2 regions of the Halalkalibacterium halodurans genome follow, and region 2 is predicted to be linked to the other one. Evidence: a T-box and tRNA genes for the amino acid it is inferred to sense, from the RefSeq annotation. Region 2 holds a T-box; the other holds one or more tRNA genes.
The links. A T-box is a leader RNA that pairs with one kind of tRNA and senses whether it is charged. The one in region 2 lies ahead of tyrS (tyrosine--tRNA ligase), so its partner is inferred to be a tRNA-Tyr.
Positions count from the first base shown of each region.

Region 1 (10,592 bases), 2.0 Mb from region 2:
GCTGATTTAAAACGAATGATCCGAACAGGAGCCTATCGCCTCGCGATCTCGCCGTGCCTTCATGATAAAGTAAAAGCAGCCTCAGCCATTAAAAAGCTTTTGAAGAGTCAAATCGTGGTTTAGTCCATAATAACAAAAAAGGGTTCTTAGTCAAATGTTGGGGTGGCATAGGAGGGCGAGCCCCTCTTATCCTACCCCGAATGTTTGATGTTTGAATTGATGATGCAAGAGAATACGGTTTCGCAAGCGATCATAACGCCGAAAACCAAAGGCATTTCTCTTAATCACCTTCGTTTGATTATTCAGTCCTTCAATAAAACCATTGTTTAAGCCAAACGCGAAGCTATTCAAGATCTCGGTCTGCCAGTTCTTCAGCGTCTGAATGGCTTGGTGGAACTCCTTTAACGGGCTCGCCTCCACTCTTCGGTAAAAGGCGTAGAGCCCTTGTTTCACCTCGCTCATTCGTCCTTCCCTTCCTTGCATCTTCGCTTCTTGATACCACTGACGAAAATGTTCTTTTAGCTCATACGCTTCCCTTAAATCAGGGGATAGCTCTAGGTACCGCTCCACCTTCTTCTTTTGCTTATCATCCAGTCCTTCTCTCTCTTTCTGAAACAGATGTTTGATCCGTTTACATCGTTTTCGATGATACGGATGGAACGCTTTTTGCACTCGGCGGCGAACCTCTTCCAGAGCCCAGTAGATGTAACGACAGAAATGGAACGGATCCCCAATGATGAGCGGGTGGCCTAAGGCCTTTTGAACAGCCGACTTGAAGGTATAACTTAGATCCATCACGACTGTTTTCACATGATGACCCTTCTCTTGAAGATATCGTTTAAGCGTATCGGCTTTACGATCCGGTAAGATATCCAGTGGCTTCCGTGTATCTGCATCCGCAATGATCACTTGATATTTCCCCGCATTCGTATCCCCTTTGTAATCATCAATCGCAATCCGAGGAGGAAGGTGATCCACCTTCTTCACGAGGGGGGCCGCCAATTGATCAAACCGGCGCATGGCAGTTGTCACGGACGTTTGGAATTGATTCGCTGTGTCCGTAAAGTTCTTCCCTTGAATGAGCCGTAAGCGAAACGCTTGATTCCATTCCACTGTCTGACGCTGATATCGCTCTACAAAACAGGCTTTCTCCGCAAACCGCTTCCCGCATCTGCACGCGTACCGGCGCTTTCGATAGAATAGATACACCCACCGTTCAAAGAGCTTGAGATGTTGAACTTTTTGGATGCGGTAATCATGGATTCTCTCGGTTCTCTCCCCGCAGGATGGGCAACGATGAGGCGTTCGCGGCATTTCTACATGGAGCGCGATAAAGCCCTCTCGTTCCTCCATCTTTGTGACCTTCACACCTTTTAATCCGGGCAAATCCATGGTAAAATTCATCGTACACGCAGCTCCTATCCTTTCTTTGTTTCTAGGCAATTCAAGGATAATGGATAAAGGAGCCTGCGTGCATTTTTTTTGCCCTCTTTTGTGCAAAAACCACAACATTTATTGTAGAGCCTTTTTTTGCCCTCTTTTGTGCAAAAACCCCAACATTTATTGTAGAGCCCAAAAAAGAGCATTGGATCATCCAATGCTCTTTGTATGTACGTATATATAGAAATGGCGCGCCCGAGAGGAGTCGAACCCCTAACCTTTTGATCCGTAGTCAAACGCTCTATCCAATTGAGCTACGGGCGCAAAGCTTGTCTAAAATGGTGCCGAGGGCCGGACTCGAACCGGCACGGTAGTCACCTACCGCAGGATTTTAAGTCCTGTGTGTCTGCCAATTCCACCACCCCGGCAAGGAATTACGTGGAAAGATCAAAAAAGGCGGCACCCGGATTCGAACCGGGGATAAGGGTTTTGCAGACCCGTGCCTTACCACTTGGCTATGCCGCCAAAGCTTTGGAGCGGAAGACGGGATTCGAACCCGCGACCCCCACCTTGGCAAGGTGGTGTTCTACCACTGAACTACTTCCGCTTATTGGCTGGGCTAGCTGGATTCGAACCAGCGCATCACGGAGTCAAAGTCCGTTGCCTTACCGCTTGGCTATAGCCCAATATCAAAACTAATGGGGCGACTGATGGGAATCGAACCCACGAGTGCCGGAGCCACAATCCGGTGCGTTAACCACTTCGCCACAGTCGCCACACTGAAATGATAAATTGGCAGGGGCAGTAGGAATCGAACCCACACCGGAGGTTTTGGAGACCTCTGTTCTACCGTTAAACTATGCCCCTATGAAAATAAATGGTGGAGGGGGACGGATTCGAACCGCCGAACCCTGAGGGAGCGGATTTACAGTCCGCCGCGTTTAGCCACTTCGCTACCCCTCCATTAAGGAACAATATCTATGATACCGAAAAATCATCATATCGTCAATGGAAAAATGGTGCCGGCCAGAGGACTTGAACCCCCAACCTACTGATTACAAGTCAGTTGCTCTACCAATTGAGCTAGACCGGCACAGATGGTGGCTCGGGACGGAATCGAACCGCCGACACATGGATTTTCAGTCCATTGCTCTACCGACTGAGCTACCGAGCCTTATGTATAATGGCGGTCCGGACGGGACTCGAACCCGCGACCTCCTGCGTGACAGGCAGGCATTCTAACCAACTGAACTACCGGACCTTATTGGTTGCGGGGGACGGATTTGAACCGCCGACCTTCGGGTTATGAGCCCGACGAGCTACCAGACTGCTCCACCCCGCGTCGTTATAAAGTATATGGATGATGTTTTTTCTAAGAAGCAGGACCTCTCCTCTTCTTGCTTTCTCACAGACGCCATCATGCGTCGAGGTTACTCGTTGCTTTCTCGGCAGAAGTTTCGCTCATTGCTCCACCCCGCGTCGTTATAAAGTATATGAGTAATTTTCTTAATGAGTGAATGGTGGAGGATGACAGGATCGAACTGCCGACCCCCTGCTTGTAAGGCAGGTGCTCTCCCAGCTGAGCTAATCCTCCAATACATAAAGGACATAAAGTCCTAAAGAAAGAATGACCCGTACGGGATTCGAACCCGTGTTACCGCCGTGAAAGGGCGGTGTCTTAACCACTTGACCAACGGGCCACGGTAATTTATCTGGCGGAGAGCGAGGGATTCGAACCCTCGAGACGGTTTGTCACCGCCTACACGATTTCCAATCGTGCTCCTTCGGCCAACTCGGACAGCTCTCCGTGGCTCCACAGGTAGGACTCGAACCTACGACCGATCGGTTAACAGCCGATTGCTCTACCACTGAGCTACTGTGGAACATTAGTTGCTTGGCAGCGTCCTACTCTCGCAGGGGCAAGGCCCCAACTACCATCGGCGCTGAAGAGCTTAACGACCGTGTTCGGCATGGGAACGGGTGTGACCTCTTCGCTATCGCCACCAAACCTTTCTACGTCAGATGATCGGCGAGCTTTTTTGTCAGCTACGCTTGTTCCTTCCTGTCACGTATGTTGATATACGCTCAGTTCGTCACTCGCTTGCTTCCGCAAATCTCTTGATCCTCTTTGTAGATAGTTACGGCTTCCGATCAACGTCGCATTTTGGTGTCATCTTCACTCCTCCAGATCCTCACGTACCGTGAGTACACTCCGGTCTGTCGTCGCTCGATTCCTAAAACTGCTCGTTTCTCGAAACCCTTTTCTTTGGACGTAAGAGAATAATCTCTTGATCACGGCTTCCGATTAACGTCGCATGGTGCGATGTTGTATCGAAGCTTCTTTGGAGAACAAGATTCTCTCAAAACTAGATAATGGGACGCTTCTCGAGTTCGAGACGTTGCTTTTGATTTGTTTTTGGATAAGTCCTCGACCGATTAGTATCTGTCAGCTTCACGTGTCGCCACGCTTCCACACCAGACCTATCAACCTCATCATCTCTAAGGGGTCTTACTGGATTTACTCCATGGGAAATCTCATCTTGAGGGGGGCTTCATGCTTAGATGCTTTCAGCACTTATCCCGTCCACACGTAGCTACCCAGCGATGCTCCTGGCGGAACAACTGGTACACCAGCGGTGTGTCCATCCCGGTCCTCTCGTACTAAGGACAGCTCCTCTCAAATTTCCTACGCCCGCGACGGATAGGGACCGAACTGTCTCACGACGTTCTGAACCCAGCTCGCGTACCGCTTTAATGGGCGAACAGCCCAACCCTTGGGACCTACTTCAGCCCCAGGATGCGATGAGCCGACATCGAGGTGCCAAACCTCCCCGTCGATGTGAACTCTTGGGGGAGATAAGCCTGTTATCCCCAGGGTAGCTTTTATCCGTTGAGCGACGGCCCTTCCATACGGCACCGCCGGATCACTAAGCCCGACTTTCGTCCCTGCTCGACTTGTAGGTCTCGCAGTCAAGCTCCCTTTTGCCTTTGCACTCTACGAATGATTTCCAACCATTCTGAGGGAACCTTTGGGCGCCTCCGTTACTGTTTAGGAGGCGACCGCCCCAGTCAAACTGCCCACCTGACACTGTCCCTGAACCGGATCACGGTTCGAGGTTAGAATGTCAATACCGTCAGGGTAGTATCCCACCAGCGCCTCCACCGAAGCTAGCGCTCCGGCTTCCAAGGCTCCTACCTATCCTGTACAAACGGTACCAACATCCAATATCAAGCTACAGTAAAGCTCCATGGGGTCTTTCCGTCCTGTCGCGGGTAACCTGCATCTTCACAGGTACTATAATTTCACCGGGTCTCTCGTTGAGACAGTATCCAAGTCGTTACACCATTCGTGCGGGTCGGAACTTACCCGACAAGGAATTTCGCTACCTTAGGACCGTTATAGTTACGGCCGCCGTTTACTGGGGCTTCAATTCAGAGCTTCTCCCGAAGGGATAACCCCTCCTCTTAACCTTCCAGCACCGGGCAGGTGTCAGCCCCTATACTTCGCCTTGCGGCTTCGCAGAGACCTGTGTTTTTGCTAAACAGTCGCTTGGATCTTTTCACTGCGGCTCTCTCGGGCTTGCACCCTATCAGAGCACCCCTTCTCCCGAAGTTACGGGGTCATTTTGCCGAGTTCCTTAACGAGAGTTCTCCCGAGCGTCTTAGAATTCTCTTCTCGCCTACCTGTGTCGGTTTGCGGTACGGGCACCTCTCACCTCGCTAGAGGCTTTTCTTGGCAGTGTAGGATCAGGAACTTCGGTACTATCATTTCCCTCGCCATCACAGCTCAGCCTTCACGGAAAGCGGATTTGCCTACTTTCCAGCCTAACTGCTTGGACGCGCATCTCCATCAGCGCGCTTACCCTACCTTTCTGCGTCCCCCCATTGCTCAAACGGTGAGGAGGTGGTACAGGAATTTCCACCTGTTGTCCATCGCCTACGCCTTTCGGCCTCGGCTTAGGTCCCGACTAACCCTGAGCGGACGAGCCTTCCTCAGGAAACCTTGGGCTTTCGACGGAGGGGATTCTCACCCCTCTTTTCGCTACTCATACCGGCATTCTCACTTCTACGCGCTCCACCAGTCCTCTCGGTCTGACTTCGCTGCACGTAGAACGCTCCCCTACCACTCGCACCAACGGTGCGAATCCATAGCTTCGGTGATACGTTTAGCCCCGGTACATTTTCGGCGCAGAGTCACTCGACCAGTGAGCTATTACGCACTCTTTAAATGGTGGCTGCTTCTAAGCCAACATCCTGGTTGTCTGGGCAACTCCACATCCTTTTCCACTTAACGTATACTTTGGGACCTTAGCTGATGGTCTGGGCTGTTTCCCTCTTGACTACGGATCTTAGCACTCGCAGTCTGACTCCCGAGGATAAGTCATTGGCATTCGGAGTTTGACTGAATTCGGTAATCCGGTGGGGACCCCTAGTCCAATCAGTGCTCTACCTCCAAGACTCTTCCCTCGAGGCTAGCCCTAAAGCTATTTCGGGGAGAACCAGCTATTTCCGAGTTCGATTGGCATTTCACCCCTACCCACACCTCATCCCCGCATTTTTCAACATGCGTGGGTTCGGGCCTCCATTCAGTGTTACCTGAACTTCACCCTGGACATGGGTAGATCACACGGTTTCGGGTCTACGACGGCGTACTATTTCGCCCTATTCAGACTCGCTTTCGCTGCGGCTCCGCTTTTTCAGCTTAACCTTGCACGACATCGTAACTCGCCGGTTCATTCTACAAAAGGCACGCTGTCACCCGTTAATGGGCTCCAACTAGTTGTAGGCACACGGTTTCAGGATCTTTTTCACTCCCCTTCCGGGGTGCTTTTCACCTTTCCCTCACGGTACTGGTTCACTATCGGTCACTAGGGAGTATTTAGCCTTGGGAGATGGTCCTCCCAGCTTCCGACGGGGTTTCACGTGTCCCGCCGTACTCAGGATCCACTCTGGAGGAAACGAAGTTTCGGCTACAGGGTTGTTACCTTCTGTGACGGACCTTTCCAGGTCGCTTCACCTACTTCGTTTCTTTCTGACTCCGTATAGAGTGTCCTACAACCCCAAGAGGCAAGCCTCTTGGTTTGGGCTGTTCCCGTTTCGCTCGCCGCTACTCAGGAAATCGCATTTGCTTTCTCTTCCTCTGGGTACTTAGATGTTTCAGTTCCCCAGGTCTGCCTCCTCATACCCTATAGATTCAGGTATGGGTACCATCCCATTACGGATGGTGGGTTCCCCCATTCGGATATCCCCGGATCAAAGCTTACTTACAGCTCCCCGAGGCGTTTCGCCGTTCGTCGCGTCCTTCTTCGGCTCCTAGTGCCAAGGCATCCACCGTGCGCCCTTTCTAACTTAACCAAATAACGTCAGATTCTCTTCGTATCTCTTTGTCAGCTTCGGGATTTTCGGTCATGTTGCCTACAGGATGTAGGTACCAGGCGTTGTGACACGATGTCACGCCCTTAGCGTGGTTCCTTTTCCTATACGCTCCATTCCTCAAACCCTTGCTTCCTCGATCTACTTGAGACTCTTTGTTATTCATCAAAAGCGTCATGGAATTCTTGACGTCTCGTTCGTGAGTATTCTCCCTACAGGATGTAGGTTAAATACCCGGTGAACTCGATTTGCGTCATATAAGCTTCCAATGAGCATCGCGCTCATCTTCACTTACAATTTATCATTATCTAGTTTTCAAAGAACCATTTTGACGTGTTGTCAAATTTCATCAGTTGTTTTGAAGGAACAATTCCTTCAAAACTGAACAAGGCTACTGATTTCAATCACATCATGCAACACTTGCCAGTCTGCGCTTCATGCTGCCTTGCGACGAGTAATCGCAGGAGCAAAAGCATTTTAATTGAGAGTTTTGAGTTCTCTCAAAACTGAACAAAAGTCCGAAGCGTCCTTCCGCAGATGAATCTGCGAATGGTCGACTAGAGTTAAAAACTCCGTAGAAAGGAGGTGATCCAGCCGCACCTTCCGATACGGCTACCTTGTTACGACTTCACCCCAATCATCTGTCCCACCTTAGGCGGCTGGCTCCAAAAAGGTTACCCCACCGACTTCGGGTGTTACAAACTCTCGTGGTGTGACGGGCGGTGTGTACAAGGCCCGGGAACGTATTCACCGCGGCATGCTGATCCGCGATTACTAGCAATTCCGGCTTCATGCAGGCGAGTTGCAGCCTGCAATCCGAACTGAGAATGGCTTTCTGGGATTGGCTTCACCTCGCGGCTTCGCAACCCTTTGTACCATCCATTGTAGCACGTGTGTAGCCCAGGTCATAAGGGGCATGATGATTTGACGTCATCCCCACCTTCCTCCGGTTTGTCACCGGCAGTCACCTTAGAGTGCCCAACTGAATGCTGGCAACTAAGGTCAAGGGTTGCGCTCGTTGCGGGACTTAACCCAACATCTCACGACACGAGCTGACGACAACCATGCACCACCTGTCACTTTGTCCCCCGAAGGGGAAAGCCCTATCTCTAGGGTGGTCAAAGGATGTCAAGACCTGGTAAGGTTCTTCGCGTTGCTTCGAATTAAACCACATGCTCCACTGCTTGTGCGGGCCCCCGTCAATTCCTTTGAGTTTCAACCTTGCGGTCGTACTCCCCAGGCGGAGTGCTTAATGTGTTAACTTCGGCACTAAGGGCATCGAAACCCCTAACACCTAGCACTCATCGTTTACGGCGTGGACTACCAGGGTATCTAATCCTGTTTGCTCCCCACGCTTTCGCGCCTCAGCGTCAGTTACAGACCAGAGAGTCGCCTTCGCCACTGGTGTTCCTCCACATCTCTACGCATTTCACCGCTACACGTGGAATTCCACTCTCCTCTTCTGTACTCAAGTCTCCCAGTTTCCAATGACCCTCCCCGGTTGAGCCGGGGGCTTTCACATCAGACTTAAGAGACCGCCTGCGCGCGCTTTACGCCCAATAATTCCGGACAACGCTTGCCACCTACGTATTACCGCGGCTGCTGGCACGTAGTTAGCCGTGGCTTTCTCGTTAGGTACCGTCAAGGTGCCGCCCTTTCGAACGGCACTTGTTCTTCCCTAACAACAGAGTTTTACGATCCGAAAACCTTCATCACTCACGCGGCGTTGCTCCGTCAGACTTTCGTCCATTGCGGAAGATTCCCTACTGCTGCCTCCCGTAGGAGTCTGGGCCGTGTCTCAGTCCCAGTGTGGCCGATCACCCTCTCAGGTCGGCTACGCATCGTCGCCTTGGTGAGCCGTTACCCCACCAACTAGCTAATGCGCCGCGGGCCCATCTGTAAGTGATAGCCGAAACCATCTTTCAAAAAAGAACCATGCAGTTCTTTTTATTATCCGGTATTAGCACCGATTTCTCGATGTTATCCCAGTCTTACAGGCAGGTTGCCCACGTGTTACTCACCCGTTCGCCGCTAACCTCCAGGAGCAAGCTCCCTTTGGTCCGCTCGACTTGCATGTATTAGGCACGCCGCCAGCGTTCGTCCTGAGCCAGGATCAAACTCTCCATAAAAGTTTGATAAAGCTCATGTTTCACAGGATGTTGTTTCCTGCGACACTTCATATAATGAAGTAAATTGACGAGATACCTTGTATCTCTTTATTTCGCTTGGCTTTTGTTCAGTTTTCAAAGAACTGTAGTCGTTTAACAGCGACCTTCAAATAATAACACTTAACTTCAAACAATGTCAACAACTTTTTTCGCTTTCCTGATCCATAAATACTCCATCTCGTTGCGACGTCTAATAATATATCACACTACTAAATTGATGTCAATTTTTTTTCCACATTTCTTTTAACTGAGTATTGACGATGATAAATCCCCGCTACCTTTGATTGTTTTAATGAGACGGTTACTAATTTTTTGTTGACTAAATGATTGACGAGCAGTTCAAGATCGATGCGGTAATCTTCCACTCGTGGATCATTTAATAAACTTTGAATCATGATCGGCTCTGATTGTTCTTCAATTAATTTTAATAATTCATAAGAACCGACCTCTGTCTTTTCTGAGATCGCAAATTCCAAAGCAATTAACAAGAGCTCCACCCGTTTTTCCACCGAATCTTCACCGACAATTAACTCATGAAGAAGCTTGTACGTCTCAGGTTCAATCTGACGAACTTGCTCCCATACCGTCACTTCAGGATAAAAACCATGTTCTGTTACGGATAGTCTGGCTAGATGATGTAAGGCGTGCATCATAAAATTGTAAGCATCTAAGTAATGACCTTCCTGATATAACACCTTGCCCTCTTCAAAACGTCTTAACAGCTTAGCATAGTGAAGGACAAGTTTTTTTGATCTTTCTTCTATAGGAAATGTCTCCATTCTTTGTTTAAATGAATGGAGAAATTCATTTCGGTCAAATACTGTTTTTCCATGGACAAGCCATTCCACAAGCCTACGGTGATTCCCTGTTAATAGAGCTCGCTGTAAAGTATAAGCATCTATTATATAAAGAGCACACGTTTTGTCCTGTAGATGATAATGCTTCACATTCCAATTATATGTATAGTGATCTTTAATGACGAGGATCGTTATGTTGAATCGATCAGTTACGTGTATTTTCGAAGGTTCACTCTCCATAACAAGAATGGCTAATGTATCACTTTCAGCAGCTCGATCTTGATAAAGTGCCCTTACCAAATCATCCATTACCCTTCCCCCTTCTCTCTATACTTCAACACTTTAGTTCGACAAAAACAGCAAAAATCCTTTCTTTTTTGTCTTTTTTCATCAGACAGACGCATCTAACTTATGCATAGCCTTTCTTTACTATGCTATACTGTCATCTAGGAGGGACATGTCTATGGGAATTAAATATTCAAATAAAATAAATAAAATACGAACATTTGCTTTATCGTTAGTGTTTCTCGGGATCCTTGTCATGTACATTGGGATTTTCTTCCGCACCCATGAGGTCATCATGGTGTTAGCCATGATCTTAGGCTTTCTCTGTATTATTGCAAGCACTGCTGTTTACTTCTGGATCGGAATGATCTCCACACGCGCTATTCCCGTTGTATGCCCTGAATGCAGGAAACCAACAAAAGTACTTGGTCGGGTTGATGCTTGCATGCATTGTGACCAGCCGCTCACACTCGATCGAAGCTTAGAAGGCAAGGAATTTGACGAAAAATACAATCTAAAAGGCAAAAAAAGAGTTGATGGCTAATATCATCAACTCTTTTTAAATGAGAATCGAAAGAAATCCGATTAA
Region 1 is NZ_CP040441.1:1,024,821-1,035,412, reverse strand. It holds gene FED51_RS05105 (PHP domain-containing protein) at 1-123, shown strand, start outside; gene FED51_RS05100 (ISL3-like element IS651 family transposase) at 187-1,404, opposite strand; tRNA gene FED51_RS05095 (tRNA-Arg) at 1,628-1,704, opposite strand; tRNA gene FED51_RS05090 (tRNA-Leu) at 1,720-1,808, opposite strand; tRNA gene FED51_RS05085 (tRNA-Cys) at 1,835-1,905, opposite strand; tRNA gene FED51_RS05080 (tRNA-Gly) at 1,913-1,987, opposite strand; tRNA gene FED51_RS05075 (tRNA-Gln) at 1,992-2,066, opposite strand; tRNA gene FED51_RS05070 (tRNA-His) at 2,080-2,155, opposite strand; tRNA gene FED51_RS05065 (tRNA-Trp) at 2,174-2,247, opposite strand; tRNA gene FED51_RS05060 (tRNA-Tyr) at 2,259-2,343, opposite strand; tRNA gene FED51_RS05055 (tRNA-Thr) at 2,398-2,473, opposite strand; tRNA gene FED51_RS05050 (tRNA-Phe) at 2,479-2,554, opposite strand; tRNA gene FED51_RS05045 (tRNA-Asp) at 2,565-2,641, opposite strand; tRNA gene FED51_RS05040 (tRNA-Met) at 2,646-2,722, opposite strand; tRNA gene FED51_RS05035 (tRNA-Val) at 2,899-2,974, opposite strand; tRNA gene FED51_RS05030 (tRNA-Glu) at 3,009-3,080, opposite strand; tRNA gene FED51_RS05025 (tRNA-Ser) at 3,094-3,187, opposite strand; tRNA gene FED51_RS05020 (tRNA-Asn) at 3,189-3,263, opposite strand; rRNA gene rrf (5S ribosomal RNA) at 3,273-3,388, opposite strand; rRNA gene FED51_RS05010 (23S ribosomal RNA) at 3,797-6,735, opposite strand; rRNA gene FED51_RS05005 (16S ribosomal RNA) at 7,332-8,882, opposite strand; gene FED51_RS05000 (nucleotidyltransferase-like protein) at 9,131-10,027, opposite strand; gene FED51_RS04995 (YgzB family protein) at 10,182-10,547, shown strand; gene perR (peroxide-responsive transcriptional repressor PerR) at 10,589-10,592, opposite strand, start outside.
Region 1: it encodes a tRNA-Tyr, which carries the amino acid that the T-box ahead of tyrS (tyrosine--tRNA ligase) is inferred to sense. The anticodon was not compared.

Region 2 (10,592 bases):
ACTATGATTTAGGGTTTGATGCATCAGAGTCATTTAATACGTATGCCTTTGAATGGAGAGAGGATTCCATTACCTGGTATGTTAATGGAGAAGCGGTTCATACAGCGACAGAAAACATTCCACAGACCCCGCAGAAGATCATGATGAATTTATGGCCGGGCGTGGGAGTAGATGGATGGACAGGTGTATTCGATGGCGATAATACGCCTGTATATTCATACTATGATTGGGTGAGGTATACACCACTTTCAGAATTATCAGATCCACCAGTAACACCAGAACCACCAATTGAAGAGCCGACAGAAGAACCAATTGAAGAACCAATCGAAAAACCAATTGAAGAGCCTATCGAGAAAATCGAAATAGATGAGAACGACGAAACGAAAGAAAACGTAAACGACTTAAAGGAATCTGGAGGTGAAAGATTACCTAATACGGCGACCTCAATGTATCATTATTTACTATTTGGACTTCTAGCTTTTGCAATAGGAGTAATGGTTTACTTAAGGGCTAGAGTAACAGAAAAGTAGGCTTTCAAGTATTAAGAAATTACTGATTATCGTAAAATACATTTTTTGTGGGAGTGATCACAATTAAAATTTACAAAACGATCAGTGTCTTTGTCTTGATCTTTTTAATACTGGTGTCATTTAAAGCTGTGACGTTTGCACATAACCCAGTAACAGAAAGTCCACTTTATCATTCGTTTCAAAGTCATGATGAGCGAAACTGGCAGATTTCGGATGGTTGGAGAAATAATGATCCCTTTTTTGGATGTCATTGGAGTCGGAATAGGGTTAATTTTAGTGGTGGTGAAATGGAGCTGTCTATTCGTCCAAATCATTCCTACGCAGCACCGTATAACTATGAGTGTGCTGAATATTCAACGAACCATTTTTACGGTTATGGTTGTATGAAGTATCGATGAAGCTATCAAATGTATCGGGGGTTATTTCTTCTTTCTTCACATACACAGGTCCCTCTCATAATGGAGCACCTTGGGATGAAATTGATATTGAATTCTTAGGTAATGACACGACTAAGGTTCAATTTAATTACTACACGAATGGTAGAGGGGGAAATGAAATCCTTTATGATTTAGGCTTTGATGTTGCAAATAGTTTTAATACGTATGCGTTTGATTGGCAAGAACATTACATTAACTGGTATGTCAATGGAGAGTTGGTTGCAACAGCAACAGAAAATATCCCTAGAAATCCAAGTAAAATGCTGATGAACATTTGGAATACGTATGGTATTGATGAATGGGCAGGAGCATATTGGGGACAAAATGCTATTGCCTCCTATGAATGGGTGCGCTATACACCGAACAACGGGGGTACGATAGCTTCTGATTTCCAGTTGCATGCATGCGAGTATAGTGGTGCAAGTGGAGTAACCTCATGGCATTGTGGGGTGGGAAGCTTTTACCCTGGTAGTTGGATAAAGTTTGATAACGTCAATTTATCGACAGGGTATAATGCATTTGCTGTAAGCTATGCTTCAACACAAAGTGGAAGCTTTGACATTAGACTAGGTAGTCCTAATGGTCGACTGATTGGCACGGTCAATTATGGCTCGACAGCTGGTTGGGAGAATTATCAATGGAGTGGGACTCCTGCGTTAGATGCAACAGCTCAAGGCGTTCATGATATATATATCGTATCTCGTGCTGGGGCCGCTAACTTAAGAGAATTTTGGTTTAAAAATGAATAATGACAGGGAATAAATGACAACTAACGAAAGATTTTTTGTGAAGGCTGTCCAGAAGGCAATTGTCCTTTTGAAACAGCCTTTTGCTATAATAAAAAAAACGATTAAGGATAGGGTGTATGATCATTATGCGAAGCGAGGATCTTGCAAAGCTTATTGGCGTTTCTAGAAGCACAATCACTCGAGTCATAAATAATTATCCAGATATCCCTCAAGCAACTAGAGAGAAAGTATGGAAAGCAATTGAAAAATATAATTATGCGCCTAATGCTTCAGCAAGAAAGCTAGCAGGTGCAAAAAATAAAATGATTGCCATCGTTGTATTAGATGTGAAGAACGATGGCACACATCATCTCAAAACGACTGACGATACATTAATCTACAACAACCCCTTTTTTGCTCCGGTTATTAATGCAGTAAGTGATCAAGCCAACAAATTAGATTATTATGTCATCATATCGATTGTTTATTCGAAAGAGGACTTAAAGAAGGTCGAGAGTATTTTCAATCAAAAAATGATTGAAGGTGCCATTTTTGTTGGAACACAAGAAGATGAAAATGAGTTTATTTTTAAGCTCATTAAACAAGGATATAAGATTGCCATGATTGATACAAGCGAAGTATATAGTAAAGAACATAATGCTATTTATATTAATCCAGATAACTATGAGGGTAGTGCGAAAGCAGTCAATCATTTAGTTGAACTCGGACATAAAAAAATTGGGATTATAACAGGGAATCTAAATAAAGTATCTGCTAAAGAAAGACTAGATGGATTTAAAGAGACATTAAGTTATCATGGATTAAAGCTTAGTGAAGACCATATTTTTCAAGGAGATTTCACTGAAGATAGCGGGTACGAAGGGATAAAGTCTATACTCAATGGATCAAATAAGCCCACGGCCATTTTTGTCAGTAACGACACAATGGCTATTGGAGCTTACAAAGCAATGACAGAGCTAGGATTGAACATTCCAGAGGACATTTCGATTGTAGGTTTTGATAATTCGTTTTTTGCCTCATATTTATCGCCTCCTTTGACAACGATAGATATTTCATTTGCAGACATAGCAAAGAGAGCAACAACACTTCTCATTAAATCGATTGAAGAAAAAGAACAGCTTGGTATTGTAGAAAAAATAAATGCGACTTTAATCAATAGAGGGTCGTGCAAAAGGATTCAAGGCAAGTTTTGAAGATAGAGATGATAATCGTGAAATAGATTATTGGATAAAGCGGCCTCTTGTAAAGGAGATATGTCTTTTAGAAGTGAGTGAGCGTTTTATAACAGACAGATGATTCTAGCAAAACCGTAAAAAGCATCCTATGGAGAAAAAGAGTCTGAAAAAGGTTGATTTTTAACTTTGTCACAGGCTCTAGGAAAAAGGGGAAAATGCATTCTAAAGGTTAGGTTTACGCCTAAGAGACCGCGTTGAAAATGATCTTCTACCCATGCCCCTCTAAATGTAAGTGTATAAAAATACCTATAGATGAACACTCTTTTTCAGGTTCTTAGTCAAATGTTGGGGTGGCATAGGAGGGCGAGCCCCTCTTATCCTACCCCGAATGTTTGATGTTTGAATTGATGATGCAAGAGAATACGGTTTCGCAAGCGATCATAACGCCGAAAACCAAAGGCATTTCTCTTAATCACCTTCGTTTGATTATTCAGTCCTTCAATAAAACCATTGTTTAAGCCAAACGCGAGGCTATTCAAGATCTCGGTCTGCCAGTTCTTCAGCGTCTGAATGGCTCGGTGGAACTCCTTTAACCGGCTCGCCTCCACTCTTCGGTAAAAGGCGTAGAGCCCTTGCTTCACCTCGCTCATTCGTCCTTCCCTTCCTTGCATCTTCGCTTCTTGATACCACTGACGAAAATGTTCTTTTAGCTCATACGCTTCCCTTAAATCAGGGGATAGCTCTAAGTACCGCTCCACCTTCTTCTTTTGCTTATCATCCAGTCCTTCTCTCTCTTTCTGAAACAGATGTTTGATCCGTTTACATCGTTTTCGATGATACGGATGGAACGCTTTTTGCACTCGGCGGCGAACCCCTTCCAGAGCCCAGTAGATGTAACGACAGAAATGGAACGGATCCCCAATGATGAGCGGGTGGCCTAAGGCCTTTTGAACAGCCGACTTGAAGGTATAACTAAGATCCATCACGACTGTTTTCAGATGATGACCTTTCTCTTGAAGATATCGTTTAAGCGTATCGGCTTTACGATCCGGTAAGATATCCAGTGGCTTCCGTGTATCTGCATCCGCAATGATCACTTGATATTTCCCCGCATTCGTATCCCCTTTGTAATCATCAATCGCAATCCGAGGAGGAAGGTGATCCACCTTCTTCACGAGGGGGGCCGCCAATTGATCAAACCGGCGCATGGCAGTTGTCACGGACGTTTGGAATTGATTCGCTGTGTCCGTAAAGTTCTTCCCTTGAATGAGCCGTAAGCGAAACGCTTGATTCCATTCCACTGTCTGACGCTGATATCGCTCTACAAAACAGGCTTTCTCCGCAAACCGCTTCCCGCATCTGCACGCGTACCGGCGCTTTCGATAGAATAGATACACCCACCGTTCAAAGAGCTTGAGATGTTGAACTTTTTGGATGCGGTAATCATGGATTCTCTCGGTTCTCTCCCCGCAGGATGGGCAACGATGAGGCGTTCGCGGCATTTCTACATGGAGCGCGATAAAGCCCTCTCGTTCCTCCATCTTTGTGACCTTCACACCTTTTAATCCGGGCAAATCCATGGTAAAATTCATCGTACACGCAGCTCCTATCCTTTCTTTGTTTCTCAACAATTCAAGGATAATGGATAAAGGAGCCTGCGTGCATTTTTTTTGCCCTCTTTTGTGCAAAAACCCCAACATTTATTGTAGAGCCCTTTTTCAAGTGTCCTATCTATAGGTATCATATTAATTAAGGGTCCCTATCGTATTCCTAACGGTCATCGTCAGAAGAAGAATCATCATCCCCATCGTCGGATCCTCCGTCGTCATCTGGTTTATCGTCTTCGCGTTTGTTGTTTTGCTCGTTCTCCTGCTTCTTCTTATCGTCTTTCTTTTCCTCATTCTTTTCTTCCTTCTTCTCTTCTTTTTTCTTCTCCTCTTTCTTTTCATCTGAGGATGTCTGGCTACTCTTTGATGAGACGCTCGCAGTTTTTCCTTGAACGGCTGAGGAGCGGCTAGATTCACGACCAACCGAATCAACGGCTGTTACATAATAAGAATGGTTACCGTTGCTGACGTTATAAGATGTCGTTTCGTTTCCTTTAACAGAGCCAACCCGTTCTGTCGAGCCACCATTCACTCGATAGATTCGATACCCGACAATGTCACCTGCTGTATGTTTATCCCATTGAAGCGTCGTGCCGTTTAAGCGGATATTTGAGACAGGACCAGGCGTTTTTCCGTTATTCGGTGCTTTTTTGTCAGGAATTAATCCTTTTAGGTTATCTGGCAAATATTGACCTATGTTGTCCATGTTCCAAGCCCCTGATGATAGCCGTAGCCCAGCTTCTGTGAACTCTTGTGGCGTAGAATCAAGAGCTAAATAGTTTTTTCCATTAATCGTGACGTAACGAGCAGATTCTAAACCATCATCTCCAGATTTCGGCAAGAACTTTGCGTTGAACAAATCGGATGTCACAAGCCCTGCTTGCTCACACGCTTTTGATGGTGCGGTTCCTGTGATGCTACAAACGGATCGACGGACGATTCCTTCAGGCATTTCGAACGACTGATTCGGTGCCATCAGCTCAGGATTTTCATCATAAGCAGCATTGGCAATTCGCGCCCAAATTTGTTGCGTACGCGGCCCGTAGCGTAAGCCATTCCATGGGCTTTGAATCGTTTTCGGTGTATCATAACCGATCCATACGCCCAAGGTGACGTTCGGATTTAGTCCAACGAACCAAGAATCCTTAACCTCACTTGATGTTCCTGTTTTTCCTGCCCAATCGGCAGAAAATTTCAGTCGTCCTGGTAAAGAATTCGCTGTTCCGACACCGCGGAGCACGTCGCGCATCATATCGATCATTAAGTACGATGTCTGTGGGGTGAACACGTCAACTGACTTTGATTTATGCTCATAAATTACGGTTCCGTCTGCTGTTTCAATTTTTTCGATCATATAGGATTCGACGTATTGACCACCGTTTGCAAACGTAGCAAATGCGTTCGTGTTTTGCTCTACTGTGACGTTGTGATCGGTTGCTCCTAACGCTGCTGCAGGGTACGGTTCTCCGTCGTTTAGCTGAAAACCAAGCTTACGCATCGTTTCCCGTGATTGTTCATGTGGCACCTGTAAAAAGGCACGCACGGCAGGAACGTTACGAGAGCGGGCAAGCGATTCACGAACAGAGATGAGTCCCATATGCGTACGATCAAAGTTGTTAATAGGTGTTGAAGTGCCTGGATACGTTGCAGGTGTATCAGGAATGACGAAACCTGGTTGAGCGGCACCAATCTCCATCGCTGGACCGTAAGCTAAAAGCGGCTTCATCGTTGATCCGTTTGGACGATACGCTTGCGTCGCGTGGTTGTATTGGTCTTCTGCACTTCCTTCATCGCGACCAGCAACGAACCCTTTGATCGCCCCTGTCGAATTTTCCAGTAAGAGAGCACCGACTTGTTCTTGTTCCCCTGCAATCGTTGGTCCGAAAAGGGAGTCGTCCTTGACTGCATTATTCATCGCTTCATAAATGTTTTTGTCAATGGTCGTATGAATGCGGTAGCCATTATGGCGTAATTCATGTTTCGCTTCTTCTCTAAGATTGTTTAAAAGTGATTGCCGTTCTTCTTCCTCTAACTCATCTAAATCAACGTCAAGCTCTTTTAATTTTAAGTTGTAGAGGATTTCTTCTCCACGTTTCATCACTTCATAGGTTAAGTATGGATACTTTTCAATAGGCGATTTTTTACGGTTTGTTAAGTTTTCACGTATGTCATAGTCTAGCGCTTCCTCTAGCTCACTTTCCGTAATGTATCCATTGATGTAAAGACGGTTTAAAACGGTTTTCATCCGTCTAAGTCCAGGCTCTAGATCTTCCTTTACTTCCCCTGTGCTCGTAAACGGTGTATAGCCGAATGGGCTTTGCGGAAGACCAGCAATAAAAGCAGCTTGCGGCAAGTTTAAATCTTTGGCGTCAACGCCGAAAATGCCTTTTGCCGCTGCTTGAGCACCTGCGACCTGCCTGCCTGAGGCGTTCCGTCCAAATGGTACAACATTTAAGTAAGCTTCAAGAATTTCTTCTTTTTCGAGAAAATGTTCAAGGCGCATGGCGAGAAGAATTTCAGTCGCTTTTCGGTCAAAAGAAACGTCACTCGTTAGAATTTGGTTTTTGATCAACTGTTGAGTAAGCGTGCTTCCTCCCGTTTGGACAGAAGAGCCAGCAAATTCTTGATAGGTTGCGCGTAGGATGGCTTTTGGAACGATGCCATCATGCTCGTAGAAGTATTCATCCTCGGTGGCGATAATCGCGTGTATGAGATGTTCTGAGATGTCGTCGAGGGCAACGTAATGGCGTTCTACTTCTGCGGGAAGTTCCCCGAGATAGACATTGTTTGCAAAGAACACTTGACTCGTTTCTTCATAATCAAAAATATCCTGCCTCATCTCATCTGCCGAGCGGAGAGGCTCATCCCGGACGAGAGAAGCAAAATAGCCAGCGCCTGCACTTCCGATAAACACGAAAAGGACAAGGGCGCCAACGAGAAAGACAAGGGTTAAGTTCCAAGCAACTAAATAGGTTACGCCAATCCCTCGAAAGATCTTCTTCTCTCGCAATATGGTAATAATCGATTGAATGCGAGAACGGATTTGCGAAAGGGCGTTCTTCATGTTCAGCCTCCTTTTGTGAACGAAGAAGGGATAATATCATGAGTCATTATAGCACAAACTGTCGAATGTCGATATGATTTCGTAAAGCTTGTCTAAAGGCGATTCTTGACTTTTATGAGGCAGTATGATAAAAACGAATGGAATCAATATTGAGCGTTGAAGAGTGACAGTAGCGAACGTCTCCCTGTAAAAAGAGAGCTGGTGGTTGGTGCAAATCAGTACAAAGGCGACTCGTGAAGTACAGCTTGGAGCTTTTTCTTTGCTATTTTGGTGAAGAAACGGGGCATGCCGTTATCATGTTGGAGTTGGGAGAAATGCTACTATTTCTCCAAAAAGGGTGGTACCGCGAGTAAGCTCGTCCCTTATGTGGGAGGGGTTTTTTATTTTTTTATAAACGATCTAACATTCAATACAGGAGGAATGTACCGTGGAGGAAAAAGCGTTAACGCCAGAGCAAACCCAAGAGGTGGAGCGACAGCTTGAAATTCTAAAGCGTGGGGTAGTGGAAATTGTCCCTGAAGAAGCTTTACGAGAAAAAATTGAAAAGTCGGTTCGGACAGGTAAGCCGTTAAAAGTAAAGCTAGGGATGGACCCGTCAGCCCCTGATGTTCATATCGGTCATACGGTTGTCCTTCATAAGCTGCGACAATTCCAAGATCTTGGCCATGAGGTGCAAATGTTGATCGGGGATTTTACCGGGCGAATTGGGGATCCATCTGGTAAATCTGAGACGAGAAAGCAGTTAACCGATGAGCAAGTGAAAGCGAATGCTCGGACGTATGTGGAGCAGTACGGAAAAATTTTAGATATGGAAAAAGCAACGTTACATTATAATTCAAAATGGTTAAGCGCGCTTAACTTTGAAGATGTCATTAAGCTTGCGAGTCAAATGACCGTCGCTCGGATGCTTGAACGGGATGACTTTGAAAAGCGATACAAGTCAGGTCAGCCTATTTCCATCCATGAGTTTTTCTACCCGCTCATGCAAGGGTATGACTCGGTAGCGTTAGAGTCGGATATTGAAATAGGCGGAACGGATCAAAAGTTCAACCTGTTGATGGGGCGCATGCTTCAAGAAGCTTATGGAAACGATAAGCAAGTTGCGATCACGATGCCGTTAATCGAAGGATTGGATGGAGAACGAAAAATGTCTAAATCCTTAAACAATTACATTGGTATTGATGAGGCGCCAAATGAAATTTTTGGAAAGGCCATGTCGATTCCAGATGAGCTCATGGTGAAATACTATGAGTTAGCGACCGATTTATCAATGGATGAAGTAAAAGCGATCGCAAAAGGCCTAGAAGATGGAAGTGTCCATCCACGCGATGCGAAAATGAAGCTTGGCGCTACGCTTGTTCGAATGTATCATGGCGAAAAGGAAGCTGAAGAAGCCGTAAATTACTTTAAAACGGTCTTCCAAAAGCGAGATTTGCCAACGGACATTCCAGAAGTGAAGTGGGATGGCGAATCCCCTGTTTGGATTGTGGACTTGCTTGTGACCCTCGATTTATTGCCATCAAAAGGTGAAGCACGGCGAATGGTGCAAAATGGCGGAGTGAAGCTTAACGGTGAAAAAGTCGAAGACGTCCAGTTACAAGTGGAAATAGAGGATGGCCTCATCGTACAAGTGGGCAAACGGAAATTTAAAAAGCTTGTTCGGTAAAAAGAAAGGGGACATTTGCTTCCCTTCTTCTACCGATGTCAGAACAATATGAATGTTTTTGGTAAGTGGAAAATATAGAAATAGAAAAGCCTTTCATGGAGAGAGGCAGAAAAGCTTACGCTATGGTAAGGGACAGGGGAAGAGAAACGTTTTTCGCTTAATCAATAGAGGAGGGAATGGAGCATGAAGCTTATTCTCAAGTTACTTGCAGGAATCATTGTCGGAATTATCGTCGGTCTCCTAGGAGTTGATTGGATCACACGGATCTTTTTAACCGTTGAGGTGATTCTCGGTCAGTTTATTCGCTTTATGATCCCGCTCATTATTTTGTTTTTTATTGCTTCAGGGGTGACGAAGTTAGGAAATGGTTCAGGGAAGATGGTTGGTCTTACGGTAGGAACAGCTTATGTATCTACACTACTAGCGGGCACGTTAGCATTCTTTGTGGCCTCATTTGTCATGCCGTATGTCGCAAAAGATGGAGGCGTTCCAGAGGAAGGGGCTAGTCTGGCAAGTTTTATTGATTTTGAAATTGCACCGATCATGGGTGTAGTGACTGCATTAGTTTTAGCATTTGCTTTCGGTATAAGTATGACGATGTTGAAAAGCGATACCTTGATCCGTTTTTTTGATGAAGGAAAAGCAGTTGTTGAGTTAATCATTGTGAAAGCGATCATTCCGTTATTGCCTTTTTACATCGCTGGTATTTTTGCAGGGATTGCGGCAGAAGGAACCGTCTTTGCCACATTGCAAGTATTTGGCGTCGTGTTAGTGGTCGCGATTCTCACTCATTGGGTCTGGATTACGATTCAATATGTCGCGGCTGGTTCCTATATTGGCCGAAATCCATTCGCTCTGTTGAAAACAATGCTCCCAGCTTATTTTACCGGCTTAGGTACGATGAGTAGTGCGGCTACGATTCCAGTTACATTAAGGCAAGCAAAACAAAATGGGATCAAAGAAGATATTGCCAACTTCTCGATCCCGTTATGTGCAACGATTCATTTATCAGGGAGTACGATTACGATCGTCAGCTGCTCATTAGCAGTCATGATGGTGATGGAGGGGCTTGCGACACCAACTTATTTCACAATGCTCCCCGTCATCGCAATGCTAGGAGTCATCATGATCGCAGCACCAGGCGTTCCTGGAGGAGCTGTAATGGCCGCCACGGGAGTGTTAGCCTCGATGCTCGGCTTTAGTGAGGCAGCTATCGGTTTAATGATTGCTCTTTATATGGCCCAAGATAGCTTTGGCACAGCAACCAATGTGACAGGAGATGGCGCGATCGCCTTGTTTATCGATAAAATATCCAATAAAGGGTAAAGAGAGCTGGAGGAATGCAATCCTCCGGCTTTTCGCCT
Region 2 is NZ_CP040441.1:3,357,100-3,367,691, reverse strand. It holds partial or broken gene bglS (beta-glucanase) at 1-248, shown strand, start outside; gene FED51_RS21770 (LPXTG cell wall anchor domain-containing protein) at 231-530, shown strand; gene FED51_RS16395 (family 16 glycosylhydrolase) at 925-1,716, shown strand; gene FED51_RS16390 (LacI family DNA-binding transcriptional regulator) at 1,833-2,909, shown strand; gene FED51_RS16385 (ISL3-like element IS651 family transposase) at 3,266-4,483, opposite strand; gene FED51_RS16380 (transglycosylase domain-containing protein) at 4,662-7,562, opposite strand; T-box leader at 7,710-7,928, shown strand; gene tyrS (tyrosine--tRNA ligase) at 7,990-9,228, shown strand; gene FED51_RS16370 (dicarboxylate/amino acid:cation symporter) at 9,412-10,554, shown strand.